DNA from 4 places in the Pseudomonas sp. J452 genome. Region 1 is predicted to be linked to each of the others. Evidence: riboswitches for the same ligand, from Rfam matches in the RefSeq annotation. Region 1 holds a riboswitch; each other region holds the start of a gene.

Evidence for each region. A riboswitch is a leader RNA that binds a small molecule or an ion and turns the genes downstream of it on or off. The one in region 1 is predicted to bind cobalamin.
Region 2: another riboswitch for cobalamin. It lies ahead of cobW (cobalamin biosynthesis protein CobW); the one in region 1 lies ahead of LRS11_RS08660 (energy-coupling factor ABC transporter permease).
Region 3: another riboswitch for cobalamin. It lies ahead of cobG (precorrin-3B synthase); the one in region 1 lies ahead of LRS11_RS08660 (energy-coupling factor ABC transporter permease).
Region 4: another riboswitch for cobalamin. It lies ahead of cobO (cob(I)yrinic acid a,c-diamide adenosyltransferase); the one in region 1 lies ahead of LRS11_RS08660 (energy-coupling factor ABC transporter permease).

What each region holds. Positions count from the first base shown of each region.
Region 1 covers NZ_CP088294.1:1,937,310-1,944,493, reverse strand. Annotated here, with positions in the region: gene amn (AMP nucleosidase) at 68-1,567, opposite strand; gene LRS11_RS08665 (hypothetical protein) at 1,666-2,376, shown strand; gene LRS11_RS08660 (energy-coupling factor ABC transporter permease) at 2,491-3,171, opposite strand; cobalamin riboswitch at 3,226-3,432, opposite strand; gene LRS11_RS08655 (acyl-CoA dehydrogenase family protein) at 3,731-5,380, opposite strand; gene LRS11_RS08650 (TetR/AcrR family transcriptional regulator) at 5,382-6,017, opposite strand; gene LRS11_RS08645 (hybrid sensor histidine kinase/response regulator) at 6,125-7,184, opposite strand, start outside.
Region 2 covers NZ_CP088294.1:4,288,276-4,295,459, reverse strand. Annotated here, with positions in the region: gene cobN (cobaltochelatase subunit CobN) at 1-3,143, opposite strand, end outside; gene cobW (cobalamin biosynthesis protein CobW) at 3,246-4,295, opposite strand; cobalamin riboswitch at 4,394-4,588, opposite strand; gene LRS11_RS19510 (cobalamin biosynthesis protein) at 4,681-5,094, shown strand; gene cobM (precorrin-4 C(11)-methyltransferase) at 5,091-5,837, shown strand; gene LRS11_RS19500 (DNA-3-methyladenine glycosylase I) at 5,943-6,614, shown strand; gene LRS11_RS19495 (beta (1-6) glucans synthase) at 6,683-7,184, opposite strand, start outside.
Region 3 covers NZ_CP088294.1:4,315,353-4,322,536, reverse strand. Annotated here, with positions in the region: gene LRS11_RS19645 ((2Fe-2S) ferredoxin domain-containing protein) at 43-759, opposite strand; gene LRS11_RS19640 (cobalt-precorrin-6A reductase) at 770-1,507, opposite strand; gene cbiE (precorrin-6y C5,15-methyltransferase (decarboxylating) subunit CbiE) at 1,504-2,706, opposite strand; cobalamin riboswitch at 2,769-2,972, shown strand; gene cobG (precorrin-3B synthase) at 3,066-4,385, shown strand; gene LRS11_RS19625 (precorrin-8X methylmutase) at 4,382-5,008, shown strand; gene LRS11_RS19620 (precorrin-2 C(20)-methyltransferase) at 5,008-5,754, shown strand; gene cobJ (precorrin-3B C(17)-methyltransferase) at 5,858-7,184, shown strand, end outside.
Region 4 covers NZ_CP088294.1:4,271,965-4,279,148, forward strand. Annotated here, with positions in the region: gene LRS11_RS19415 (cobyrinate a,c-diamide synthase) at 1-985, opposite strand, end outside; gene cobO (cob(I)yrinic acid a,c-diamide adenosyltransferase) at 1,164-1,775, opposite strand; cobalamin riboswitch at 1,922-2,140, opposite strand; gene LRS11_RS19425 (response regulator) at 2,322-6,728, opposite strand; gene LRS11_RS19430 (two-component system response regulator) at 6,775-7,184, opposite strand, start outside.

The DNA.
Region 1 (7,184 bases):
TAAATGAGCAGCCCGAGCCCAATTTCAACGCAGCATGGCCGACGATCAAGAGCTCCTAGGCAGGTTCTCAGCGGAACGGCGGCTCGTCGAAGCTGCGCAGCTTGCGCGAATGCAGCGAGTCGAGCTGGCAGCGCAGCAGGTCGAGGGCGGCGATGCCAATCGACAGGTGCTGGCTGACCGCACGCTGGTAGAAGCCGCTGGCCGAACCGGGCAGCTTGATCTCGCTGTGCAGCGGCTTGTCCGACACACACAGCAAGGTGCCGTAGGGCACGCGCAGGCGATAACCCTGGGCGGCGATGGTGCCGCTTTCCATGTCCACCGCCACCGCGCGGGCCAGGTTGATCAGCGGCCGTTCGTGGGCCCAGTGCAGCTCCCAGTTGCGGTCGTCGTAGGTCAGCACGGTGCCGGTGCGCAGGCGCTTCTTCAGGGTCTCGCCACGCTCGCCAGTGACGGCCGCCGCCGCTTCCTGCAAAGCCTGCTGCACCTCGGCCAGGGCCGGGATGGGGATATGCGGCGGCAGCACCCGGTCGAGGATGCCGTCCCTGCGCATATAGGCGTGGGCCAGTACGTAGTCGCCGATGGTCTGCGATTGGCGCAGGCCGCCACAGTGGCCGATCATCAGCCAGCAATGCGGACGCAGCACGGCCAGGTGGTCGGTGATGTTCTTCGCGTTGGACGGGCCGACGCCGATATTGACCAGGGTGATGCCATGGCCGTCGTTGGCAATCAGGTGATAGGCCGGCATCTGGTAACGGTGCCAGACCATCGCGTCAGCCACCGCCTGGGCATCCTCCTCGGAGGTGCCGCGCTCGATGATCACGTTGCCCGGCAGCACCATGCGCACGAAGCGCGGGTCTTCGCGCAGGCGCTCCAGGCCGTGGCGAATGAACTGGTCGACATAGCGGTGGTAGTTGGTCAGCAGAATCCACGGCTGCACATGGCGCCAGTCGCTGCCGGTGTAGTGCTGGATGCGCTTGAGCGAGAAGTCGGTGCGCGCCGCATCGAACAGCGCCAGCGGCAGGTCACTGCTGTCGCCCCAGCCATACAGGCCGTCGGCCACCGAGTCGGTGGCGGCGGACAGGTCGGTGCTGGGGAATACCCGCGCCAGCTCGGCGGCAGTCACCCCGGAACCGGCCAGCTCGTCGCCCTGCTCGACCACATAGGGATAGGGGATGTTCTGCTGGCTGAAACCGACTTCCACGGTGACGGTGAAGTCTTCCATCAGCGGTCGCAGCTGATCGAGCAGATAGCCGCGAAACGCATCCGGCTGGGTCACGGTGACCCGGTAGGTGCCCGGCACCTGCACCTTGGCATAGGCGCGCACCGTGCTCGGCACCTCGCCCTGGCACAGGTAGGTCAGGCGCAGCTCGGGGTAGCGGAACAGCGCACGCTCGGCCTCGCCGGGCAGGGCGCGTTCCTTGAGGTACTGCTTGAGCGCCTGGCTCAGCGCATTGACCGCCTGGCGATGCAGGACGGCGAGGCGCTCGACGGCCTCCTCGGCAGTGGCGGCGACGACGAATTCACTGGAAGAAATGGCAGACACGGGCAGCTTCCTGGCTGGGTACACCGCCCTATCTTGCGCCTTCGCCAGCCTCGCCCGCCAGCGTTCGGCAAGGCTGGCTAGCGCGATCTAGGCTTAGGGCAAATCATTCCAAGGAGCCTGCCTTGCGCAACCCGATGACCTTCTGCCTGCTGGCGCTGCTGAGCACCACCAGCCTGGCCGCCGAGCTGGACGGCCATTACCGCGGCACCCTGGACAATCGACCGAGTGAATTGATCCTGCACAGCCAGGGACCGGAAGTGACAGGCGAGTACGTCGAGGGCCCGCAGCTGCGCTTCAAACTCAGCGGCAGCTTCGACGGCCAACTGCTGCAGGCGCAGATCAGCGATCCGCACTCCGGCCAGGTACTGGCCAACATGAATGCCAACTTTGCCAACGACATGCTCAACGCCAGCCTCGCCGCACGTGACCCCAGCAGTGGCGAGACACTGATACGCGAGGCGCTGTTCGAGCGCGTCGCCCCGCCACCGCCACCGCCCGACCCGCACCAGGATCCGGCACTGGTCGGCACCTGGATCAGCGAACTCAGCAGCGAGAGCGCCGAGCTGGCCACGCTGACCACGGTGACCACCCTGCGTATCCGCGCCGACGGCAGCGTCGCGCAGTGGCGACGCACGGTGACCGGCGGCAGCGACTGGAGCTACGACCGCCCCGGCGAACTGCAGTACAGCGGCCGCTGGCGCAGCGACAACGGCCTGCTGCTGGTGCAGCTGGAGGGCGCCCGCGAGTTCCAGCCAGCCGCACGTTACCGTTTCAATGCCCCCTTCCTGGTGACCGAGAGCAATACCGGCGAGATGATCTGGCAGCGCCGCTGAGTCCGTTTGGACGCGCGCCAAACGGCACATCCCCATGCAGGCGCGGGGACGATCAGACGGCGGTCACTGGAATGAAAGCGCCAGACCGGTTTCCCGGCCTGGCGTGGGCCGGGGTCAGGCCGGCTGGTGCAGGCGCACGTTGAACAGCGGGCCCTGGCTGTAACGCGACAGCGCCTTGGCGGCGGCCAGCACGCCCAGATCGATCAGCGGTTCGAGCAGGATCACGCTCATGTAGGCCAGGCCGAAGCTGCCGACGGAGGCCAGGTTTGCGCTGGAGAAGCCGTTACCGTAGACGGCCCAGAAGGCCACCCAGGCGACGATGCCGCCCTGGTAGGCGGTCGACAGGGCCAGGGCCTGCTTGTAGCTGGTATCCACATAGGCCGTGCGCGCCGGGATGAGGCGCTTGGCCAGCAGGTGAATGGCCCACAGTGGCAGCAGCAGGGTGGTGACGTTCATGCCGTACTGCGGCAGGTCGAACTGGGCGAAGAACAGCCCCTGCAGCAACAGGCCGGCGGCCAGGCCGATGGCCGCGGCACCGGCGCCGAACAGCAGCAACAGGGTCGAGCCGAGGATCAGGTGGACTTCCGAGACGCCCACCGGATGGTGCGGCAATACCTCGAAGAAGCAGAACACCAGGGCAGTGGTCAGCAGGCTGCGCAGGGTCAGGGCGAGCAGGCCGCCGTTGTCGCGCAGACTGTCGCGGGCGAGTTTGACCGTGAGCGCGAAGGCACCAGCGGCGGTTGCATAGCTGAGGAAAATCTTGGCGCCGGCAACGACGTCAGGTTCGATGTGCATTAGGGTTCCTTGGCCGCGCCCACCGCGCGACGATCCGGATTGAGGGAAAGGGGCAGAATGCCCAATAGCGATGGCAGGTCTCCTGGCTCACGGCTTGCTACTTCGCCCGCCTTCCCAGCCGATAAAGGCCAGTGGCGTGTGGGCATCGTTCGCCGCTTACAGTTGCGGGGGCAGCCAGGGCATTGGCGACGAGCGCCGCACCCTTTTTCCTTTTCATCCGGCCGCACGAAGCGGACCGGAACCATCGGCGGCCACCTTACCCGCCTCGCCCGCGAAAAGACAGTGCCCGCTGCCGCGCCGGCGCCCTCGACAGCCCCGTGCCAGACGCGCCTGAGCGCATTTCCCCACGGCCTCGGCGTGCCCGCAGGGGCTCGACTGCCCTGCCTGCATATCCCGCCACGCAACGCTGGGCAGGCCTATTGCGATGGAGTCTTGGTAGCCTCTCGCCTCGCGGAGCCTTGCCGTATTCGTGGGCGGACCGAGTATGGGCAGCCACCTGCGCAGGTGGCCCTGCGCCTGGCGGTGATAACGGTGCGGGAGCGCCGGGTGCCTCTCGACCTCAGATCAGATGCGGCGTACTGCGCGCCACCAGCGCCTCGGCATCCACGCCGCGCGGCAGGGTGCCGTAGACACGGCCGCCGTCGGCCAGGCGGCTGGCGATAAAGGCGTCGGAGACGGTGGCGTTGCCAGCTTCCAGCAGCAGCTTGGCCTGCAGGGCCACGGCCACGTCCTCGGTCAGCTGGCGGGCGCGGTACTGGATATCGGCAGTGTCGCGGAAGTCCGCCTGCAGGCGCTGGATATGCGCCTTGAGACGTGCATCGCCATGGCCGTCGCCCAGCTCGGCGAACAGCACGTCGAGCACACCGGCCTCCTTGGACAGGGCACGCAGCACATCCAGGCACTGCACATTGCCCGAGCCCTCCCAGATCGAGTTGACCGGCGCCTCGCGGTACAGCCGTGGCAGGATGGTTTCCTCGACATAGCCGGCGCCGCCCATGCACTCCTGGGCCTCGTTGATCATTGCCGGGGCGCGCTTGCAGATCCAGTATTTGCCGATGGCGGTGACCAGACGGGCGAACTTGTCTTCCTGCTCGTCGTGCGGGTTGTCCAGAGCCTTGCCCATGCGCATGGTCAGGGCCAGCGCCGCCTCGCTTTCCAGGGCCAGGTCGGCCAGCACGTTCTGCATCAGCGGCTGCTCGGCCAGCACCCGGCCGCCGACCTTGCGGTGCGCGCAGTGGTGCGCGGCCTGGGTCAGGGCCTGACGCATCAGGCTGCTGGAGCCGATCATGCAGTCGAAGCGGGTCAGCGAAACCATCTCGATGATGGTCGGTACGCCGCGACCTTCCTCACCGACCATCCAGGCCAGGGCGCCACGGAACTCCACCTCGCTGGAGGCGTTGGCCCAGTTGCCCAGCTTGTTCTTCAGGCGCTGGATATAGAACTGGTTGCGGCTGCCGTCCGGGCGATGGCGCGGCAGCAGGAAGCAGCTCAGCCCCTTGTCGGTGTAGGCCAGGGTGAGGAAGGCGTCGCACATCGGCGCCGAGCAGAACCACTTGTGGCCGACCAGCTCGTAGGCCTGACCGGGGCCGCCCATGCCCACCGGATGGGCCTTGGTGGTGTTGGCACGCACGTCGGTGCCGCCCTGTTTCTCGGTCATCGCCATGCCGATGGTGACACCGGTCTTCTGCTCGATGCCGACATTGCGCGGGTCGTATTCGGTGGCGAGGATCTTCGGCAACCAAATCTCGGCCAGCTCCGGCTGCAGCTTGAGCGCCGGCACCGCGGCGTAGGTCATGGTCAGCGGACAGGCGTTGCCGGCCTCCGGCTGGTTGTGCAGGTAGTTCAGCGCGGCGCGGGCCACCTGGGCGCCTTGACGCGGATCGGTCCAGGGCAGCGAGGGGATGCCGTGCTCGACCGCCGTGCGCATCAGCTCGTGGTAGGCCGGGTGGAACTCCACCAGGTCGACGCGGTTGCCGTAGCGGTCATGGCTCTTGAACACCGGCTTGTTCTCGTTGGCGAGGAAGCCGGCCTGCATCAGCGGGCCGCCGGCCAGTGCGCCGTAGGCATCCAGCTTGTCCTCGGCCCAGCCGCCGCCGAAGCGCCGCGTCCACTCCTGCAGCGGCAGGTCGACCCGGTACAGGTTGGCGCCGTCCAGCGACGGCACCTGGTTGAACACTTCGTGGGTTTCGGCGAATTCGTGCAGGGACATCTCAGGACTCCGGGGCGCCGACGGCGCGCAGACAGAAAGTGATCAGGGCTTGGCTGACGGTGGTCAGGTCCAGCGCCGCAGCGCCAGCGGCGCGCGCCGCACAGGCGGTTGGCGACAACGGGCCGACCAGCGCCTCGGCGATGGCACCGACCAGACAGGCGGCGACCAGGTTGAGCTGGCTGACGTGAAACTCGCCACTGCGCACACCCTCCTCCAGCAACTCGACGAACAGCTCGGCATAGGCTTCGCGAAACAGCAGGCGCTGCTCGTCGACTTCCGGGTCGACCGGCTCGGCGATCAGGGCGAAGGCCAGGCGCCGGCTGTGCCAGGCGCGGGCGGCGAACTGCTCGAGGCCGGCGGCCAGGCGCCGCGCCGGGCTGCCGGGGCCGCGCAGCACCTCGGCGAGGGCGTCCACCTCAATGCGGCAGGCGTTGCTGAAGACTTCGGCGGCCAGCTCGCCCTTGCCGCTGAAGTGGCGGTACAGGCTGCCGGTGGCGATGCCGACGTCCTCGGCCAGGGCCTGCATGGTCAGTGCGGCGAAACCACCTTCGCTGACCCGCACCAGGGCGCAGACAAGAATGCGCTGGCGCATGTCCTGGTCGCGGTCGCGGCGCTGGGCAGAAGCGCGATAGGCCATAAGCTGAATCCTGATTCATTTATTGCAAACAGTGAATCATGATTCATCATTTTGCAGAAGACGGGATTCCGGTCAAACATGCGCCGAAAACGGTCGGCGCAAAAACCTCACGGCGCCTGGATGGGCGAGTCGGCTGACGACTGACAGAGCACCCAGTCATGCAGCAGGGTCTGCAGTTCGACGAACTTCACCGGCTTGGCCAGGTAGTCGCTCATGCCGGCCGCCAGGCAGCGCTCGCGATCGCCGCTGTGGCTGTGGGCGGTGATCGCCAGCACTGGCAGTTCGGCGCAGCCCGGCAGCCCACGCAGTGCACGGCAGGTGGCGAACCCATCCATCACCGGCATCTGGCAGTCCAGCAACACGGCATCGATGGGCTCGCTGCGCAGCATTTCCAGGGCCTCGACTCCGTTGTCGGCGGTGCGCACGCGGTAGCCAAGCTTGAGCAGCATGCCGCGGGTAACCAACTGGTTGATCGCGTTGTCCTCGACGATCAGCACGGTGCACTGCTCCGGACGGCGCTGCGGCAGCCCGCCGATACGCCGGCGTCCACCACCCGGCTCGCGCGCCTGCACCGGCAGGTTGAGCTGCACGTCGAGTTCGAAGCTGCTGCCCTGCCCCGGTGTCGACTGGTGGCGCAGGGTGCCGCCCAGCAGATCCACCAGCTGCCGGCAGATCGCCAGGCCGATGCCCAGACCGCCGTACTGGCGGGTCATCGAGCCGTCCAGCTGCTTGAAGCGCTGGTAGAGACTGCCGCCGGCCGGCACGCTGAAGCCGATGCCGCTGTCGAGTACCTCGATGCGCAGCGGCATGTTTGCCGTGAGCGGGCCACCGGCGCTGACCCGCAGGCTCACATGGCCCTGGTGGGTAAACTTGATCGCGTTATCGAGCAGGTAACCGATGCTCTGCGCCAGCTTGCCGGCGTCGCCCTCCAGGGTGTCGGGCAGGCTGTCATCGAGTTCGACGATGAATTCCAGGCCTTTCTCCATGGCGCGCGGCGAGTACTGCGCGCGCAGGCCGTCGAACAGCCCGCGCAGGCTGAACGGTTCGCGGCGCGGGTACAGCTTGCCGGCCTGCAGCTCGGTGAGGGCGAGGATGTCGTTGACCATGCGCATCATGTCGCGCGCCGAGCCGGCGGCGGTCTTCTGGTACTGCTCCAGTTCGACATCC
Region 2 (7,184 bases), 2.4 Mb from region 1:
CCCCAGTTCAGGTACACCTCGGCCAGGTCCGCGCGGGTTTGCCACAGGCGTTCTTCGATGGCGTTCTGCACCCCGGCGCCATAGGCACCGGGCTTGGCGCCGAAGATCCGCCAGCCGGCTTGCTGGCGCGCCTCGTGTTCATCCAGGCCGCTGTCCTGCAGGGCCAGGGACTCGCGCCAGACCCGCGCCGACAGCGGATTCATGTCTTCCGGCTCATCGAGATCAACCACCGCCTGCACGGCGTCATCGAACAGGCGAATCAGGTTGCTAAAGGCGTCGCGGAAGAAGCCGGACACGCGCAGGGTGACGTCCACCCGCGGGCGGCCGAGCTGCTCCAGCGGCAGCACCTCGAAACGCTCGACCCGCTGGCTGCCGGCCTGCCACACCGGGCGCACGCCCAGCAGCACCAGAGCCTGGGCGATGTCGTCGCCGCCGGTGCGCATGGTCGCCGTGCCCCACACCGACAGGCCGAGCTGGCGCAGGTGGTCGCCTTCGTCCTGCAGGTGGCGTTCGAGCAGGCGCTCGGCGCTCTGCACACCGATGCGCCAGGCGGTCGGCGTGGGCAGGTTGCGCACGTCCACCGAGAAGAAGTTGCGCCCGGTTGGCAGCACGTCCAGGCGCCCGCGACTCGGCGCGCCGCTGGGCCCGGCGGGGACGAAGTGGCCATCGAGGGCGGCGAGCAGGCCGGCCATTTCCGCCGGGCCGCAGGCATCCAGCAGCGGCGCAATGCGCTGGCGCAGCTCAATGAGAATCAAGGTGCTGGCCGGGCCGATGGCCGGGATATCCGGGTTGCCGATCAGCTGCAGGGCCAACAGCTCCAGGCGCTCGCGGGTATCGCCGAGGCTGCGCCAGGGCTCGTCGCTCAGCTCGGCCAGCACGGCGGGGCGGGGCTCGTGCCAGGGGTCGGCCATCGCGCAGTCGAGCGGGTCGAAGGCCAGGCGCAGGTCCTGGGCCAGGGCACGCAGCAGGCTGGCGTTGCCGCTCTGGCCGTCGCCGCGGGGGATGCGCAGCAGGGCCAGCAGGGTGTCGCGGCGCAATTGGCCGGCCGGCGACTCGCCGAACACATGCAGGCCGTCGCGGATCTGCGATTCCTTGAGGTCGCACAGGTAGGCGTCCAGCTGTGGCAGCCAGCTGTCCGGGTCGTCGTTGAGTTGCAGGCCCAGTTCGCGATCCAGGCTGGCCTCGCGCACTTTCTGCAGGATCTCGCCGCGCAGCTCGACGGCGCGGCGCAGGTCGAGCTGGCTGGCCTCGTAGTACTCGTCGGCCAGGCGCTCCAGGTCGCGCAGCGGGCCGTAGCTCTCGGCGCGGGTCAGCGGCGGCATCAGGTGGTCGATGATCACCGCCTGAGTGCGCCGCTTGGCCTGGGCGCCTTCGCCGGGGTCGTTGACGATAAAGGGGTAGACGTTCGGCAGCGGGCCGAGCAGGGCGCTCGGCCAGCACTGCTCGGACAGGCCGACGCTCTTGCCCGGCAGCCACTCCAGGTTGCCGTGCTTGCCGACATGGATCAGCGCGTTGGCGGCGAAGGTCTGGCGCAGCCAGAAGTAGAAGGCCAGGTAGCCGTGCGGCGGCACCAGGTCGGGGTCGTGGTACACCGCCGCGGCATCCAGTTGGTAGCCGCGTGCCGGCTGGATGCCGACGAAGCACAGGCCAAAACGCAGGCCTGCGATCATCAGACGGCCGCTGCGGTACATCGGGTCGCTTTCCGGTTCGCCCCAGCGCTGCAGCACCGCCTGCTGGTTGGTCTCGGGCAGGGCGGCGAAGCAGCGTCGATAGTCGTCCAGCGCCAGGCTCTGCGCGCAGGGACGCGCATCCAGGTTATCCAGGTCGTTGGTCACCCCGCCGAGCAGCTGGTGGATCAGCGCGGTGCCGCTGGCCGGCAGCCCCTCGACCGGGTAACCCTGGGCCTGCAGGGCGGTAAGGATATTCAGCGCCGCCGCCGGGGTGTCCAGGCCGACGCCGTTGCCGATGCGGCCGTCGCGGGTCGGGTAGTTGGCCAGAACCAGGGCGATGCGCTTGTCGGCATTGGGCCGGCGCGCCAGCTCGCACCAGTGGCGCGCCAGTTCGGCGACGAAATCCATGCCCGGCAGGTGCGCGTGGTAGCAGACCACGTCGCTCTGGCTGCGCTCGCTGCGCCAGGCCAGGCCCTTGAAACTGATCGGCTGGGTGATCAGGCGGCCGTCCAGCTCGGGCAGGGCGATGTGCATGGCCAGGTCGCGCGAGCCCAGCCCCTGGGCGCTGGCCTGCCACTGTTCCTGGTTGGCCAGGGCGCAGATGGCCTGCAGCACCGGGATGTCGCGTTTGAAAGGGCGCAGGTCCGGCGCTTCCGGGTTGCTCATGGCAAAACCGGTGGTGTTGAGGATCACGCTGGCCTCGGCCGCGTCCAGCCAGTCCTCGACCTGGGTCAGGCAGGCCGCTTCCTTGAGGCTGGCCACGGCGATCGGCAAGGGATTCAGGCCCTGGGCCTGCAGGCGCGCGCAAAAGGTGTCGACGAAGGCGGTGTTCGCCGCCTGCACATGGGTGCGGTAAAACAGCAGCGCCGCCACCGGCCAGCCCGGCTGCCAGTCGGCGCGCCAGCGGTCCAGGCTGGCTGCGGCCTGCTGCGGGTGATAGATAGCGACGCGGGGCAGGGCGCGCGGCTCCTGCCAGGGGTAGTCGCGCTGCAGGTAGAGGTTGGCGAGGCAGTGGAAAAACTGCCGGGCGTTGTCCACTCCGCCCTGGCGCAGGTACTGCCACAGGCGTTCGCAGTCGGCCGGTGCGACATTGCCCAGGCTGCTCAGCTCGGGGTCGGGACTGTCATCGCCAGGCACCAGGATCAGCTTGGCGCCGCGCCCGGCCAGCTCGACCAGGCGCTCGATGCCGTAGCGCCAATAGCTGACCCCGCCATGCACCGAGATCAGGATGACCTTGGCGTGCTGCAGCACCTGCTCGACGTAGAAATCCACCGAGGCGTGGTTGCCCAGTTGCGCCGGGCTGGCCAGGCGCAGGCTGGGAAAGTCCTCGGGCAGGCTGCGCGCCACTTCGGCCAGCAACGACAGGTGCGAGTCGCCGGTGCAGAGGATCACCAGCTCGGCCGGGGTCTGGCCGAGGTCGGCGATGCTGTCGACCGGCAGTTGGCTGCCGGGCTGGGTGCGCAGCAGGTGCATGTCAGGCGCCTACCGGGGAAGGGATTGCCAGCAAGCTGGCTCCTACACACAAGCCCGAGCACGCTGCCGCCGTAGGAGCCAGCTTGCTGGCGATCAGCGGCTTCACGCCAATGCCGCCTGCAGCTCGCTGCTGATGGCGGCCGGGTGCAGCACCTGGCCGATCACCACCAGACGGGTGAGGCGCGCTTCGTCGGCTTGCCAGGCGCGGTCGAAGTGCTTGTCGAAGCGCTGGCCGACGCCCTGCAGCAGCAGGCGCATGGGTTTGCCGGGGATGGCGGCGAAGCCCTTGATGCGCAGGATGCCGTGCTTGGCCACGGCCTCCTTCAGGGCCTGCAGCAGGCGCGCTTCCTCGACCTCGGGCAGCTCGACGGCGAAGGAGTCGAACTCGTCGTGGTCGTGATCCTCGCCTTCCTCGTCGTGATGGGTGCGACGCTGGTCGATGTGCAGCTCGGTCGCGCAGTTCAGTCCCAGCAGCACGTCCAGCGGCAGCTCGCCGCCGTGGGCTTCGATGACCTTGACCGCCGGCGGCAGCTCCTCGGCCACTTCGGCGCGTACCGCGGCCAGGGCAGCGGCGTCGAGCAGGTCGGCCTTGTTGAGGATGACCAGGTCGGCGCTGGCCAGCTGGTCGGCGAACAGCTCGTGCAGCGGCGATTCGTGGTCCAGGTTGGGATCGAGCTTGCGTTGCTCATCGACCTGATCCGGGAAGGCGGCGAAGGTGCCGGCGGCCACGGCCGGGCTGTCGACCACGGTGATCACCGAGTCCACCGTGCAGGCGGTGCGGATTTCCGGCCAGTTGAAGGCCTGCACCAGCGGCTTGGGCAGGGCCAGGCCGGAGGTCTCGATCAGGATATGGTCGAGCTCGCCACGGCGTGCCACCAGTTCGCGCATCACCGGAAAAAACTCTTCCTGCACGGTGCAGCACAGGCAGCCGTTGGCCAGCTCGAAGATGCGGCCGTTGGCTTCTTCTTCGCTGCAGCCGATCGAGCACTGCTTGAGGATTTCGCCGTCGATGCCCAGCTCGCCGAACTCGTTGACGATCACCGCGATGCGGCGGCCGTCGGCATGGCCGAGCATGTGACGCAGCAGGGTGGTTTTGCCGGCGCCGAGGAAGCCGGTGACGATGGTGACGGGAAGTTTGGCGAGCGTTTTCATGGAGGGCCCCGGAGCGTCGAAAAAGAGACGGACGGGCAGGGGCAGGCCGGTGTCCGGGCGGACGCGGGCCTTGCACCACCGGATCACCCCGCCCGGACAGTTAGCTGGTTAGTCGAGGCAGGTCTCCTGGCTCACGGTGTGCGCTGGGCACGCTCCCTTCACCTTCCCGCCGTTGGCAGTGGTGTATCGAAGGGGCTTGAACCGTTCACAGTTGCGGGGGCAGCCAGGGCGTTGACCCTGTTCCCTCTTAGCTGCACCCGCGTGGGTGCAGAACCTCGAAAGGGTGGAAGGCTACGCAGCGACCGGGTGCAGGTCAACCGCGGTTGACCGGGGTGGCCGCCCGTGCTGAGCTACGCGGCCTTTTCCGCCTGCCAGCAGGAGCGCCATGTCCAGCCCCGCCATTCGCCTGATTGCCGGCCTCGGCTGCCGTCGCGGCTGTACTCCGGACGAGCTGCAAGCCCTGCTGCTGCAGTGCCTGGCCGCGCATGGCCTGGGCCTGGAGGCTCTGGTGGGTCTGGCCAGCAGTGCGCACAAGCGTGACGAACCGGGCCTGCAGGCGCTGGTCGAGCGCCTGGCGCTGCCGATGACCTGGTGCTCGGTGCAGGAGCTGGCGAGCGTCGCCGGCCAGGCCGCGGCCAATCCGCTGACCCTGCGCGTGACCGGCAGCACGGCGGTGGCCGAGCCCAGCGCCCTGGTCACCGCCGCGCGCCTGGGTATGGCGCAGCTGCTTGGCCCGCGCCAGCACAGTAGCAATGCCACCTGCGCCCTGGCGCGGATCGATAGAGAGCTCTCGCAATGACCGTCTATTTCATCGGTGCCGGCCCCGGCGACCCCGAACTGATCACCGTCAAAGGCCAGCGCCTGATTCGCAACTGCCCGGTGCTGCTCTACGCCGGTTCGCTGGTGCCGCCGGCGGTGCTCGAAGGTCATTGCGCCGAGCAGGTGGTGAATACCGCTGAGCTGCATTTGGGCGAGATCGTCCGCCTGCTGGCCGAGGCTCACGCCCGCGGCCAGGACGTGGCCCGCGTGCATTCCGGCGACCCGTCGCTGTACGGCGCCATCGGCGAGCAGATCCGCGAGCTGCGGGCCTTGGATATCCCCTTCGAGATCGTTCCCGGCGTCACCGCCACGGCCGCCTGCGCGGCGCTGCTGGAGGTCGAACTGACCCTGCCAGACGTGGCGCAGACGGTGATTCTCACCCGCTACGGGCACAACTCGCCGATGCCAGCCGGGGAGGCGCTGGGTGCCCTGGCCAGCCACGGCACGACGATGGCCATCCATCTGGGCGTGCAGCACCTGGCGGCGATAGTCGCCGAGCTGCTGCCGCACTACGGCGCCGACTGCCCGATTGCCGTGGTCCATCGCGCCAGCTGGCCGGATCAGGAGTGGGTGCGCGGCACCTTGGCGGATATCGAGGACAAAGTGCGCGCCAAGGGTTTTCGCCGCACCGCGCTGATCCTGGTCGGCCGGGTGCTGGGCGCCGAGGACTTCGCCGCTTCGGCGCTGTACCACGCCGATACCCAGCACCTGTTCCGGAGCTGACGCGGGCACACGCCTCGGGTCGGCAGGCTTGCCGGATGCCGCGCTGGGCGGGCACCCTGTTGCCTCTGTCGGGTCCGCCCGCACCAGACTTGCTAAGGATGATTGATGCGCGACTATCAATGGCTCCACGAATACTGCCTGAACCGCTTCGGCTCGCCCGCGGCCCTGGAGGCCATGCTGCCGCAGCCGCGCAGCGCGACTGAACTGCGCCAGATCAGCGATGACCGCTACCTGTCGCTGATCGCCCTGCGCGTATTCCGCGCCGGCCTCAAGCACAGCCTGGTGGACGCCAAGTGGCCGGCCTTCGAGGAGGTGTTCTTCGGCTTCGTCCCGGAAAAAGTGGCGCTGATGAGTGCCGAGCATCTGGAACGGCTGATGCAGGATGCGCGCATCATCCGCCACCTGGGCAAGCTCAAGAGCGTGCCGCGTAACGCCCAGTTCGTGCTGGATGTGCAGAAGGAAAAAGGCAGCTTCGGCGCGCTGATCGCCGACTGGCCGGTGACCGATATCGTCGGCCTGTGGAAGTACCTGGCCAAGCACGGCAGCCAGCTCGGCGGGCTGTCGGCGCCGCGTCTGCTGCGCATGATCGGCAAGGACACCTTCATCCCCAGCGACGACATGGTCGCCGCGCTCAAGGCCCAGGAAATCGTCGACAAGGTGCCAACCAGCCTCAAAGAACTGGCCGCCGTGCAGGCAGCCTTCAACCAGTGGCACGCCGAAAGCGGCCGGCCGCTGTGCCAGCTGTCAGTGATGCTGGCGCACACGGTCAACCACTAAGCGGACGGCTCAGGCTGGGGCGGGGTGCGCCGTGCGCACCTTGGGAGCCAGGGTCTTTAAGGCGGTTCTCAACCGCGCTTGAGGCGCAGGCTGCGCCACAGTGCCGCGACCAGCAGCAGCGCGGTGATCGCCCAGCCGATGGCTTGCAGGTTATGCGTGCCTTCCTGGTACAGCTGCGGGGCGATGCCGGCGCCGATCAGTACGGCGAGCAGGGCGATTTCCCGGCGCGGGCCGTGGACCGGGCGGCACAGGTAGACCAGTGCCGGCAGCAGCAGGGCCACGCTGGGGAAGCTGCGATAGCGCGCGTCGAACACCAGCCCGAGCATCAACACCGCGCCCGCGAAACCGCTGGCCGCCAGCCACCAGCCGCCACGGGCCTCCAGCCAGACGAACAGACCGGCGCGCCAGCCGTTACGGGCAGACAGGGCCAGGCTGATATGCGCCAGCACGATCAGGTTGAGCAGCAGCAGGGCGATCGCCCACAGCCATTCGCCGGTGTTGCGGCTGGTGATGCTGGCCAGTTCGCTCCAGCCGGCGATACAGGCTCCACCCAGGGCGGCAGTAAGCGGC
Region 3 (7,184 bases), 2.4 Mb from region 1:
CCCTCTCCCCCGGCCCCTCTCCCACAAGTGGGAGAGGGGAGTCTAGGCCTGGCGCATGATCAGCTCGGCCACTTCGCGGCCCTCGACGAACTGTTCCTGCACCAGGCGCTGCACATCGGCCTCGCTGCGTACCTGATACCAGGCGCCGGGCGGATAGACGCTGAGCGTCGGCCCCTGGTCGCAGGGGAACTGGCACTGGGTGCGGGTGAGATGCACGCCGCCCGCGCATTCCAGCTTGCCGGCCGCCTTCAACTCCTCGCGCAACAGCTTCCACAGGGGCAGGGCGCCACGCCGGGTGCAGCGTGGGCCGTTGCACAGCAGCACGCGATACTGGTGGGGAGGAATGCACGACCAGGCATGGCTCTGCGGCAGTTGCGGCACTTCCACGCAGCCCAGGTGGCGCTCGGGCTGCTGGATCAGTGCGGCCAGCGCCGCCACCTTCTCGACGTCACCGGCGCAGACGAAGACCTGCTCGGCGTGCGCGCCAGCCAGGGTGTTGAGTTGATCGCGCAACCAGTCCAGCTGCTGACTGCCGCCCAGCGGGTCGAGATCGACCAGCAGCAGCGGCAGTTCGCCGGCTTCCAGGCAACTGCGCACCCGTGCCCACAGCGCGTCGTAGCCAGCGCCGGTATCGCACAGGTCGTCTAGCACGGCGACGCCAAGGTGCTCGGCCAACTGGCGGCGCAGCAGCTCGGCAAAGCTGCCTTGGTTCAGGTCTGGCCCGGCGAACAGCACGCGGGCGTAGGTATTGGTCTGCATTGCTCGTTACTCAGGCCAGGCCGCCAGGGAGTTCCTGTAGGGCCTGCCATAGGGATTCGGGATCGGTGAAGGCGCGCGCCACCGCGGGCAGTTCCGGGCGCGCCAGCAGCAACACCGGCAAGCCGCGTTCACGGGCCACCTGCAGCTTGGCCTCGGTGGCCGCGCCGCCACTGTTCTTGCTGATCAGCACATCGAAGCTCTCGGCGGCGAACAGCTCACGCTCGCCCTGCAGATCGAACGGGCCGCGGTTGGCGATGATCCGTGCACGCGCATTGCCAGGATGGGCGTCGAGCAGGCGCAGGGTCCAGAACTGCTCGGCGGGGATCGCCTCAAGGTGTTCCAGCGGCTCGCGGCCGAGGGTGAAGAAGGGCCGGCGAAAGGGCGCCAGGGCGCTGCGCAGCTCGGCCCAGTCGGCTACTTCGCGCCAGTCGTCGCCGCTGCCGGCCTGCCAGCCGGGGCGGCGCAGGGCCCAGCAGGGAATGCCGGCAAGTTGCGCGGCCTGGGCGGCGTTGGCGCTGATCTGCGCGGCATAGGGATGGGTGACGTCCAGCAGCAGATCGATGCCTTCACTGCGGATGAACTGTGCCAGGCCCTCGCTGCCGCCGAAGCCGCCCACCCGCACCTGGCAGGTCAGATCCTGCGGCACCTTGCCCAGCCCGGCCAGGCTGTAGATATGCCTGGGGCCGAGGCGGCGGGCAATGCTCAGGGCGTCGCCGACCCCGCCGAGCAGGAGGATGCGTGGGCTCAAGGCTTGCGCACCTGCAGCAGGGTGATCGGCAGGGCGCTGCGCCAGGTGTCGAAGTCGCCCAGCGGTTGGGCCTGGGCCACGCTGATGCGGGTCAGCTCGCCGCCGTGCTGTTCGCGGAAGGCCACCAGCATGGCCTCGCTTTGCAGGGTCACCGCGTTGGCGATCAGCCGGCCGCCGGGCTTGAGCGCCTGCCAGCACTGCTCCAGCACGCCGGGCAGGGTGACGCCGCCACCGATAAAGATCGCCTCGGGTTGCTCCAGTCCCGCCAGCGCCTGCGGTGCGGCGCCGGCCACCAGCTGCAGGGCCGGCACGCCGAGGGCGTCGCGGTTGTGCTGGATCAGCTGCTGGCGGCTGCCGTCGGTCTCGATGGCGATAGCCCGGCAACTGGGGTGGGCGCGCATCCACTCGATGCCGATCGAGCCGCAACCGGCGCCCACGTCCCACAGCAGTTCGCCGGGAGTCGGCGCCAGGCGAGCCAGGGTGATGGCGCGCACGTCACGCTTGGTCAGCTGGCCGTCGTGGCGGTAGGCCTCGTCCGGCAGACCGCAGGTCAGTGGCAGGCGTACGGCGTTCGCGTCGGCCAGGCATTCCACCGCCAGCAGGTTGAGGGCGGCGACCTCGTCGATGCTCCAGCTGTCGGCCAGACCGTCGATACGTCGTTCCAGCGGGCCGCCGAGGTGTTCCAAAACCGTCAGCCGGCTGGAACCGAAGCCGCGCTCGCGCAGCAGGGCGGCGATGGCGGCCGGGCTGCAGCCGTCGTTGCAGAGGATCAGCAGGCGCTGGCCGGCATGGATCTGCGCGTTTAGCGCCGCCAGCGGCCGCGCCACCACCGAGAGCAGTGTCACCTCCTGCAGCGGCCAGCCCAGGCGGGCGGCGGCCAGCGAGTAGGAGGAGGGCGCCGACAGCACGCGCATTTCTCCTTCGGCTAATTGCCGCGCCAGGCTGGCGCCGACGCCGAACAGCATGGGGTCGCCGCTGGCCAGCACGCACACCGGCGTGCCGCGCCGTTCCAGTACCGGCGCCAGGCTGAATGGGCTCGGCCAGCTCTGCCGCGGCGAGCGGATGCACGGCGGCAGCAGCTCCAGCTGGCGCGGCGCCCCGACGATCTGCTCGGCAGCCAGCAGCGCCCGGCGCGCAGCCTTGCCCAGGCCGGCGTAGCCGTCTTCGCCGATTCCCACCACCGTCAGCCAGGCTGTCATGCGTGTTTCCTTGATCTGTTGCGGGCGACGCGTGGGCTTGGCCTGGCGCCGGAAAAAGCGGGCATAATAGCGCCTTCGTCGGTGCCCGGCGTTCTCACGGACGTCACCAAGGGCCTAAGAGGGAACACGGAGAAGCGATTCAACCGTGGCTGCCCCCGCAACTGTAAGCAGCGAGTCTGTCGCCTGAATGCCACTGGGAAACCGGGAAGGCCGCGACCGATGCCGACCTGCCAGCCAGGAGACCTGCCGACGACGCTAGTCGCGAGTGCCAACATCGGGCGGGGTGTACCGATGCCAAGGAATCCCTGTCTGTGGATTCCGCTGGTTCGGTCGCCGCGTCGTTGTTTGTCGGTGACCGCTTGAAGTCTGATTCCTGCGTTTGCGTCGCATCCACTCCCAGGCCGTCTGCCTGTCCGGGACTGTGGCGCATTGTGTCCGCGCTGGACGGCGGTATCTGCCGGGTCAAGCTGCCGGGTGGCCGCCTCTCCAGCGCCCAGGCCCGCGCCGTGGCCGGGGCTGCGCGGCTGTGCGGCAGCGGTGTGCTGGAGCTGACCAACCGCAGCAACCTGCAGATTCGCGGTGTGCGCGACAGCGAGCACGCCGCCCTGGTGCAGCACTTGCTGGCCGCCGGCCTCGGCCCGCGCGTTGCCGCCGCCGACGATGTGCGCAACCTGCTGCTCAGCCCTGCCGCCGGCCGCGATCCGGCAGCTTTTCTCGATACCCGCCCGCTGGCCGAGCAACTGCTGGCGTTGCTGCAGGACACGCCCGCCTTCCACGGCCTTTCCGCCAAGTTCGCCCTGCAGCTGGACGGCGGCGAAGTGCTGGCCATGCTCGACCACCCCCACGACCTCTGGCTCAGTGCCTTGCCCGGTGGCACCCAGCTGGCTTTCGGCCTGGCCGGCTGCCCGCGTGATGCGGTCCTGGGCGTGGTCGAGCTGGGGCAGGCGCCGCATCTGGTGCAGGCCGTGTTGGAGCTGTTCCTTGAGCTGGCCGGCACGCACAGCCGGATGCGCCAGTTGCTCGCCGAACTGCCGGTGGCGGATTTTCTCGCCCGTCTGCCAATGCCTCTGGAGCGCGATATGCCGCTGCCAGCGCGCGCCCAAACAGCAGCCATAGCGCTCGGCATGCACCCTCAGGCCCAGACCGGCTTGGTCATGCTGCTGGCCGCTGCGCCACTGGGTCGGCTGGAGGCCGTGCAGCTGTGGGCCCTGGCCGATCTGGCCGAGGCCGAGGGCAGCGGCGAACTGTGCCTGACGCCCTGGCAGGGCGTGCTGCTGCCGGATATTCCCGCCGCCCGCCAGGCTGCGGTGATGGCCGCGCTGGGCGAGATCGGCCTGCTGCTGGATGCCCGCGAGCCGCTGAGCCAACTACTCGCCTGCAGTGGCTCCACCGCCTGCGCCAAGGGCCTGGCTGACACCAAGGCCGATGCCCTGCACTTGGCTGCACTGCTGCGCGCCGGCGGCGTTCAGCCGCAGGTGCACCTCAGCGGCTGCCCGCGCTCCTGCGCCGCCGCGCATACCGCTCCGTTCACCCTGTTGGCGCAGCCCGGCGGGCGTTACCAGCTCTATCAGCGCACCGCGGGCGTGGCCGGTTTCGGCCGCCTGCTGGCGCCTTCCCTCAGTATCGAAGAAGCCGGCGCCTGGTTCGCCGCGCAGCCCGCATCAGGAACTTCTGCATGATCGATTACATCCGCGACGGCCAGGAAATCTACCGCCAGTCCTTCGCCACCATCCGTGCCGAGGCCGACCTGTCAGCCATCCCGGCCGACCTGGAAAAGCTCGCTGTGCGCCTGATCCATGCCTGCGGCATGGTCGACGTGGTGCAGGACCTGCGCTTCTCGCCGGGTGCCGGTGCCGCCGGCCGCGCAGCCCTGGCCAAGGGCGCGCCGATCCTCTGCGATGCGCGGATGGTTGCCGAAGGCATCACCCGTGCGCGCCTGCCGGCGAACAACCCGGTGATCTGCACCCTGCACGATGCCGGCGTGCCGGAGCTGGCCCGCGAACTGGGCAATACCCGCTCGGCGGTGGCCCTGGAACGCTGGCGCGAGCACCTCGAAGGCAGCGTGGTGGTGATCGGCAACGCGCCGACCGCGCTGTTCTACCTGCTGGAAATGCTCGATGCCGGCGCGCCCAAACCGGCGCTGATCCTCGGCATGCCGGTGGGCTTTATCGGCGCCGCCGAGTCCAAGGACATGCTCGCCGCTGACAGCCGAGGCGTGCCCTACGTGATCGTACGCGGTCGGCGTGGCGGCAGCGCGATGGCCGCGGCGGCGGTCAACGCCCTGGCCACGGAGGTGGAGTGATGACGGGTAAAGGACGTTTGCTCGGCCTCGGTGTCGGCCCCGGCGACCCGGAACTGATCACCCTCAAGGCCCTGCGCCTGTTGCAGTCGGCGCCGGTGGTTGGCTACTTCGTGGCCAAGGCCAAGGCGAATAAAGGCCAGGGCGGCAACGCCTTCGGCATCATCGAACAGCACCTGAGCGAGGCCCAACAGCGTCTGCCGCTGGTCTACCCGGTGACCACCGAGAAGCTCGAACCACCGCTGAGTTACGAGGATGTGATCAGCGATTTCTACGACACCTGCGCGGTGCAGATCGCCCGGCACCTGGACGCCGGCCGCGACGTGGCGGTGATCTGCGAGGGCGACCCGTTTTTCTACGGCTCCTACATGTACCTGCACGACCGCCTGGGCGCGCACTACCAGGTCGAGGTGGTGCCCGGCGTGTGCTCCATGCTCGGCTGCGCCTCGGTGCTCGGCACCCCGCTGGTGTACCGCAACCAGTCCTTGAGCGTGCTTTCCGGTGTGCTACCCGAGGACGAACTCAAGCGCCGCCTGCAGGACGCCGAAGCCGCCGTGGTGATGAAGCTCGGCCGCAACTTCGACAAGGTCCGTCGGGTGCTGCAGGAGCTGGGCCTGGATCAGCGCGCGCACTACGTCGAGCGGGCGACCATGGGCAACCAGCGCATCGTGCCGCTGGATGAAGTGGAGCCAATGTCCTCGCCGTATTTCTCGATGATCCTGGTGCCCGGCGAGAAATGGCGCGGCTGAACCGCCGCTCCTCGTCGTAGCCCGGATGCAATCCGGGGACAACCGCGCTCCCGGATTGCATCCGGGCTACCCGCCACGCAATGCCAGCAAAATGGAACAAGCCATGCCCCCATCCCCGGCCATCGTCATTCTCGGCGCCTCTGCCCTGGCCACCGCCCGCCGCCTGCAGAGCCTCTACCCGCAGGCCGCGATCCACGGCCTGCGCGGGCGGGTGACGGGCGTCGAGCAGCCCTATGACGACTTCGGCGCCACCCTGCGCGGGCTGTACCGCGCCGGTACGCCGATCATCGCCCTGTGCGCCGCTGGCATCGTCATCCGCAGCCTGGCGCCGCTCCTGGCGGAGAAGGGCGCCGAGCCGGCAGTGCTGGCCGTGGCCGAGGACGGCAGCGCCGTGGTGCCGCTGCTCGGCGGGCTGAGCGGGGTCAATGTTATGGCCCGCGAGATTGCCGCGCTGCTGGCCGTGGCGCCGGCCATCACCACCAGCGGCGAGCTGCGCTTCGGCACCTGCGTGCTCAACCCGCCGGAGGGCTACGTGCTGGCCGACCTGGAGCAGGGCAAACGCCTGGTCAGCGACCTGCTCGGCGGCGAGTCGCTGCGCATCGATGGCAAGGCACCCTGGCTGCAGGCGGCGAACCTGCCGCTGGACGCGCAGGCCAGTCGCTGCGTCCGCATCAGCCCGCAGCGGGCAGAGCAGGGCGGTGCGCTGCTGATCCACCCGCGCCTGGTGCTGGCCCGTTGCAGCGCGCTGGACGGCGATCTGCCCACAGCCGTGCGCACCGCCCTGCAGCAGGCCGGTCTGGCCGAGGCGGCGCTGGCCGCGTTGCTGGTCGATGCCGCCGCGATGGCCCAACCGCAGCTGGCCGCCGCAGCCGCCGAGCTGGGCGTGCCGCTGCGCTTTATCGATACGGCAACCAGCTTGCCCGCCGCTGTGTATGACCAAGCGGGCGTCAGCCTGCACCTGGCCACCAGCCCAGAGGCCGCCGCGCAAACCGGCCGGCCGCGCGGTCGCCTCAGTGTGATCGGCCTCGGTCCCGGTTGCGCCGAGCTGATGGCTCCGGCCGTGCGCCAGGCGCTGGACCAGGCCGAGGATGTGCTCGGCTACGAAACCTACGTCAACATGGCCGGGCCGTTCCGCGCCGAACAGCTGCTGCACGCCAGCGACAACCGCGAGGAACTGCAGCGCGCCGCCCATGCTTTCGAGCTGGCCGCCCAGGGCCGGCGCGTGGTGATGGTGTCGTCCGGCGACCCCGGCGTGTTCGCCATGGCCGCCGCCGTTCTGGAAGCGCTAGAGGCGTCCAGCGATGCGGCCTGGCAGGCGGTAGAGCTGGAGGTGCTGCCGGGCATCTCCGCCGCCCTGGCCACTGCGGCCAAGGCCGGCGCGCCGCTGGGCCACGACTTCTGCATGCTGTCGTTGTCGGACAACCTCAAGC
Region 4 (7,184 bases), 2.3 Mb from region 1:
CGAGCAGGTAGAGCATGCCGCCGCACTCGGCGAGGATCGGCTTGCCAGCGGCCTGATGCACATGGATCGCCTCGCGCATGGCCAGGTTCTGCGCCAGTTGCTGCAGGTGCAGCTCCGGGTAGCCGCCGGGCAGGTAGAGGCTGTCCACCTCGGGCAACTGGCGCTCGCGCAGCGGCGAGAAGAAGCACAACTCGGCGCCAAGCCGGCGCAGCAGGTCGAGGTTGGCCTGGTAGAGGAAGGCGAATGCGGTATCGCGGGCCACGCCGATGCGCACGCCGGCCAGCAGTGGCTCGAGCGACTGGTCAACCTGCGCGGCGAAGCGCACCGGGTCCGGCAGGGCATCGCCGGCGCTGGCCAGCAGCGCATCGGCCGCCGCATCCAGGCGCGCATCCAGGTCGGCCAGCTCCTCGGCCTGGACCAGGCCCAGGTGGCGGCTGGGCAGCTCCAGCGCGGCGCTGCGCGGCAAAGCGCCGTACCAGCGGATTGCCGGCGGCAGGCTGTCGCGCAGGATCTCGCCATGCCGTGCGCTGCCGGTGCGGTTGGCCAGCACCCCGGCGAACGGCAGATTGTGCTGGAAGTTGGCCAGGCCATAGGCCAGGGCGCCGAAGGTCTGCGCCATGGCGCTGCCATCGATCACCCCGAGTACCGGCACCTGGAAGCGCCGCGCCAGGTCGGCGGCCGAGGGGCTGCCGTCGAACAGGCCCATCACCCCTTCGATGAGGATCAGGTCGGCCTCCCCCGCCGCCTCCCAGAGCAGGCGCCGGCATTCGTCCTCGCCGACCATCCACAGGTCGAGCTGGTACACCGCCTGGCCCGAGGCACGGGCGAGGATCATCGGGTCGAGGAAATCCGGTCCGCACTTGAACACCCGCACACGCTTGCCGGCCCGCGTATGCAGGCGCGCCAGGGCGGCGGTGACGGTGGTCTTGCCCTGGCCGGAGGCCGGGGCGGCGATCAGCAGGGCCGGGCAGCTGCGTGCAGTCATTGCCCTCTCCCCGGCCCTCTCCCGCAAGCGGGAGAGGGGGCGTTAAGGGATAGATTTGCGTGCGCCGCTGCCCTCGCCCATTTATGGACGACGACTGCATGCAGGCGGATCGAGTAGCCCGGATGCAATCCGGGGTGGGCGGCTTCCCGGATTGCATCCGGGCCAGGGTAAACAGGGCTCAAAACTCGATCCCCTTCTGCGCCTTCACCCCGGCCTTGAAGGCATGCTTGACCAGGCTCATCTCGGTGACGGTGTCCGCTGCGTCGAGCATCCCCGGCAAGGCGCCGCGGCCGGTCACCACCACATGTTGCAGTAGCGGGCGCGCCTCGATGTCGGCGAGCACCGCGTCCAGCTCCAGGTAGCCGTGCTTGAGGGCGATATTCAGCTCGTCGAGTACCACCAGGCCGACCTGCGGGTCATTCAGCAGTTGCCTTGCCACCGCCCAGGCCGCGCCGGCCTTGTCGATGTCGCGCTGGCGGTCCTGGGTTTCCCAGGTGAAGCCCTCGCCCATCACGTGGTAGCTGACTTCCTCGGGGAAGCGGCGGAAGAAGCTTTCCTCGCCGGTGCTGGCGGCGCCCTTGATGAACTGCACCACGCCGACCTTGATGCCGTGGCCGAGGGCGCGAGCGACCATGCCGAAGGCCGAGCTGCTCTTGCCCTTGCCGTTGCCGCTGTGCACCAGCAGCAGGCCGTATTCGTTCTGGGCCTGGGCGATCTTTTCGTCGATCAGCGCTTTCTTGCGCTGCATGCGTGCCTTGTGGCGTTCGTCGCGCGCGGCGGACTCGCTCATCTACAACTCCTCGCGACCGGCTGCGGCGCGGCAAAGCAGCAGCACCGCGACCCTCGTCAGGCACGGTGCAGAAGCAGAATAGGGGCAGCAGCAGGACAAGACGCGGGCAGGCCGCACGGACCCACCCACCCGCAAAGCCCGCCGCAATGCCGTGGATCGCTACAGGCCGGTCTCCGGGCTTGTGAGCGGAATCTACAGACTCCCGGTCGCGCCTTCCCATGTCGAATGACACAGTGGCTGGATGCGACCGTTGACTCACCTACCGTTGCGGGGGCAGCGCCGGACTGTTCGACTGAATGAACCGGCTTCCCTGTTTCACCCCGTGGACGCGTCGCGACCGGGGCACCTGATGCTGGCGGCAGGGTAGAGGCTGGGCCGGGGCGCGTCAACGCCGAGCGCGGCCCCGAAGACCCTGTCGCGGATCTCGGATACTCCCCTCTACCACTTGTGGGAGAGGATTGCATGGAGGCCAGCCGAAAGGCTGAGAAGAGGAAGTGGGACTACTCACCCTCTCCCGTAAACGGGAGAGGGGGAAAATCGCATGGCCTAGGACAGGCCCTGCAACAACTCCAGGGCCCGGTCGAAGTCGAAGCTCTCGACCTGCTGTCCCACCTGACGCAGACGCTCGGCCAGCAGCGGATCGAGGGCCAGGCCCTGCAGTTCGTACAGGGCCTCCTGCGCCGCAGTGTCGCTCTCGCCCAGCAGGCGCCTGAGCTTGTCCAGCGACGCCTGCAGCTCGGCGCCAAGCGTGAGTGCCGGTGCCGCTGCGCCGCCCTGTTCCACCTCGACCAGCCCCACCAGGCCTGCCAGCAGCGGCTGCAACTGCCGTTCGACCTCGGCCACCAGCGGCTCCAGAACCGCCTCCGCCGCCCCCTCCTTGCAGGCCAGCTCCAGCGCCGTGGCGGCCTGCGCCAGGCCGCGGGCACCGATATTCCCCGCGCTGCCGCGCAGGCTATGGGCCAGGCGCGCCGCCGCCGAGGCATCGCTGTCCGCGCGGGCGGCGAGGAACTCGGCGCGGAAATCGCCCTGGCTGGAGCGGAACTTGCGCAGCAGGCGCAGGTAGAGATCAACCTTGCCCATGCTGGTGGCCAGGCCGGCTGCCAGGTCGATACCGGGCAGACTCTCGGGCAGGCCCGCCCCTGGTGCCACGCTGGCTGGCAAGTGCCGGGCCGCCTGGGCAACACGCCCGGGCTTGGGATGGATCCACTTGGCCAGGGTGGCGAACATGTTCTCGACGTTGAGCGGCTTGGAGATATGGTCGTTCATCCCGCAGGCCAGGGTTCGCTCGCGGTCCCCGGCCATGGCGTTGGCGGTCATGGCGATCACCGGCAGCTTGGCCAGCTGCGGCTGCTCGCGAATCTTGCGGGTGGCGGTGTAGCCGTCCATCACCGGCATCTGGCAATCCATCAGCACGCCATCGAAATCGGCATCCTCGGCCAGCCGATCGAGCGCCTGCTGACCATGTTCGGCCAGGCACAGCTCGACGCCGGCGCTCTCCAGCAGCTCGCGGGCCAGCTCCCGGTTCAGCTCGTTGTCCTCCACCAGCAACAACCGCGCCCCCTGCAGACTGGCCATGGCGCTGGCGCTCTGATCGGAGCGCGCAGTGGCACGGGTATCAATCTGCGAGGTCTTGCCGAGCATGTTGCCGATCGCTTCCAGCAGGGTCGACGGGGTCACCGGCTTGGTCAGCACCACCGGCAGCTGCAGACCATGCTTGCCAGCCTCCTCCTGAGCCTCCTCGCGGCCGAAGGCGGTGACCATGATCACCGACGGCGTGTGCGCCAGGCTGACGGCATGCATCTGCCGCACCGTCTCCACGCCATCCATGTTCGGCATGCGCCAGTCCATCAGCACCAGGTCGTAGGGCAGCGCCTTGCGCTCGGCCTCGACCAGCATGCTCAGTGCCGAGTCGCCGCTGTCCGCCACGTCGACCTCGACGCCGAAGCTGCGCGCCATGCCGGAGAGAATCTCACGCGCACTGGCGTTGTCGTCGACCACCAGCACGCGGGTGCCCAGCAACTCATCGGCGGTAAACATACGCCGCGGCTGGGTGTCGCGCTGCACGCCGAGACACACCTGGAAGTGGAAGGTGGAGCCGCGCCCAGGTTCGCTCTCGACCCAGATGCGCCCGCCCATCAGTTCCACCAGGTGCTTGGAAATGGCCAGGCCCAGGCCAGTGCCGCCGTACTTGCGGGTGGTCGAGCTGTCGGCCTGACTGAAGGACTGGAACAGCCGTCCGCACTGCTCGGCGCTCATGCCAATACCGCTGTCGTGCACCCAGAAGTGCAGCTGTATCTGCTCCGCGTCGCCACCCTCGCGCTCCACGCCCACCACTATCTCGCCCTGCTCGGTGAACTTGGCCGCGTTGTTGCCGAGGTTGATCAGCACCTGGCCCAGGCGCAGCGGATCGCCAACCAGCGCGGTCGGCAGCTCGGCCGCGACGTTGAACAGCAGCTCCAGGCCTTTGTCCTCGGCCTTCAGGCCGATCATGCTGGCGAAATTGTCGAGCACGTCCTCCAGGTAGAAGGGAATGCGCTCGAGTTCCATCTTGCCGGCCTCGATCTTGGAGAAGTCGAGGATGTCGTTGATGATCCCCAGCAGGTTCTCCGCCGAGCGATGCACTTTCTCGATGTAGTTGCGCTGTTTGTTGTCCAGCTCGGTGCGCAGCGCCAGGTAGCTCATGCCGATGATGGCGTTCATCGGCGTACGGATCTCGTGGCTCATGTTGGCGAGGAAATCGCTCTTGGCCCGCGTCGCCTCCTCGGCCACCGCACGGGCCTCGCTCAGCGCCGTGACATCGATATTCACCCCGGTGGCGCGCAGCGGCTTGCCGTCGGGGGAGCGAATGAAGCGGCTCAGCGATTTGAAGGTGCGCACCGCACCATCGCTTTGCCGCACGATGCGAAAATCGATCTCCTGGCGATCGAGACCGCTGTCGATCGCATGCTCGAACATGCCACTGGCATGCGCGGCGTCATCGGGATGCAGCAGCGCTTTCCAGTGCTCCAGAGTGCCCCCGAAGCCGCCCGGCTCGAGGCCGAACATCTTTTCCAGCTGCGGCGTCCAATAGTCGCGGCCGGAGACCAGATCAACGTCGAACAGGCCGATGTCGCCTGCTTCCTGCGCCAGATTGAGGCGTTCGCTGGCCGTGCGCAGCTTGGCCTCCATCGCCCTGCGCTCACTCACATCACGCACCGAGGCACAGACGCAGACGCCGTACCCCTCCAGAGCCGGCAAACGCGACAGGCCGATTTCCACCGAGAATAGGCTGCCGTCCTTGCGCACCCCCTGCAGGTCATCCAGGTTGGCGCCCATCTGCCGGGTGCTGCCGTGGGCGATGAAGTCGTTGCGCAAACCCACATGGCGCTCGCGAATTGCCGCTGGCACCAGGCGTTCGATGGGTTCGCCACCCAGCTCACCAGCACCGTAACCGAACAGCTGATCCAGTTGCGGGTTGCTCAGCAGGATGCGTCCGTCGGCACCGATCACCAGCATGCCGTCCGGCGCCGCTTCGATGATCCCGCGGAACCAGGCCTCGGTGGCGCGCAGTGCGTTTTGCTGGGCCTCCAGCTCCTCGGCCTGCTGTTCCAGCTGCTGCGCCTGGGCCTCCATCTCATCGGCTTGGCGACGCGTCTCCGTCAGCAGGGCCTGAACCGCCTGATTGCGCTCGAGGATGGCCATGGCCGCAGCCAACCGCGGCAGCGCCTCCTGAAACAGCAGGGCCTCGCGCTCGGCCAAGGGTTGCAGCCCGGCCAGTTCGAGCACGCCGAGCAGGCGCTCGCCGCGCTGCACCGGCTGCAGCAACAGGTAACTGGCCGGGGCTTCGCCCAGTTGCGAGCGCAGCCGCCAGAACTGCTCCGGCAGCCCCTGCAACTGGCGCGCCTGGCGGTCGACCGCGCACTGCCCGAGCAGGCCCGCGCCGAGCGCCACCTCGGCCTCCGGCGGCCGCTCGGGGTCGATGGCATAGCCGCCCATCAGCTGCAGAGTGGTCGCCCCCTCGTGCACGCTGTAGAGCAATCCCTGGCAGATGCCGAGCAGGCGCGCCATATGCTGCAGGAACACCTGCGCCAGCTCCTCGGGCGTCTCCGTCTGCTGCAGCTCGACCTGCAGCTGGCCGATCTGCGCCCTGATCCAGCGTTGCCGCTCCAGCTGCTGGGACTCGGTCTGCAACTGGGCGATGGCGCGGGCCAGGTCGCCGGTCTCGTTGCGCAGTTCGGTATGCGGAATCGGCTGATCCAGCTGCCCGGCGGCCAGCTGATCGACGGCGAAACGCACCCGATTGAGCGGATTGCGGATCGACTGGCTGACCAGCCATGCCAGCGCCAGCGCCAGTGTCAGTCCACCGAACAGGAGCGTATAGGTGAGCGTGGTGCTGTGCTCGGCGAACGCGGCAATCTGCGTGGTGGTGTCGCGGATGGAGGTTTCCTTGACCTCGGCGATGGCATTGAGCAAGGCGTCGGCCTGCTGATCCAGATGCTGGAACTCATCGCTGTCGAGCAGCTGCTGGGCCTGGCCCAGGCGCCCCTCGCCAGCCAGTTGCACGGCCTGCTCGGCATCGTTGCGCAGGCGTTCCAGCAGCAGCTCGAACTCGGTGAGACGGCCCAGGTTATCGCTGCGCTTGAGGGTCGGGCGGACCTGGGCCAACGCCTGATGCAGCCGTTGCTGGGCCTCCAGCAGCTGTTGCCGGGCCTCGCTGCGGACCCCTGCGTTGCTGGTGCTTACCACTCGCTGCAGCGCCTGCACCATATGCGGCAGTTGCACCCGCGCCTCGTGCAGGTGGGCGATGCCGATCAGCTCTTCGCGGTAGAGCTTCTGCATGTCGTGTTTCAGCGACGCTTGGGTACGCAGACTCTGCACCCCGAGCGCCAGCACCAGCACCAGCAGCGCAGAGAAGCCGAGGACCAGTTTGTGCAGCAGCGACAGACGCTCAAGCAGGGCGAGCAATCGGCTCATGGCAGATTCCCAGTAGACACAACAATGAAAGGCCGCAACGCGCTGCTCAGGACTTTTGCTCCATGCGCTCAAGCGCCGCCCTTTGTTTGGCCAGGTCCTGGTCGTTGTCGGCAAACCGTTCGGCGACGGCGCGGAACTGCTCGACGCAGGCCAGGAAGGCGTCGCAGATATCCGGATCGAAGTGCGAGCCGCGGCCCTGGCGAATGATCTCGACGGCCTGTTCGTGGGGCATCCCCGCCTTGTACACGCGCCGGCTGATCAGCGCGTCGTAGACATCCGCCACCGCCATCAGCCGGGCGCTGATGGGAATATCGTCGGCGGCCAGCCCCTCGGGGTAGCCGCTGCCGTCCCACTTCTCCTGATGGCCGTAGGCGATTTCCTTGGCCAGGCTGAGGAAGTCCACGCGGATGCCCAGCTGATCCTCGGCATGCTGGATGGCATCGCGACCCAGGGTGG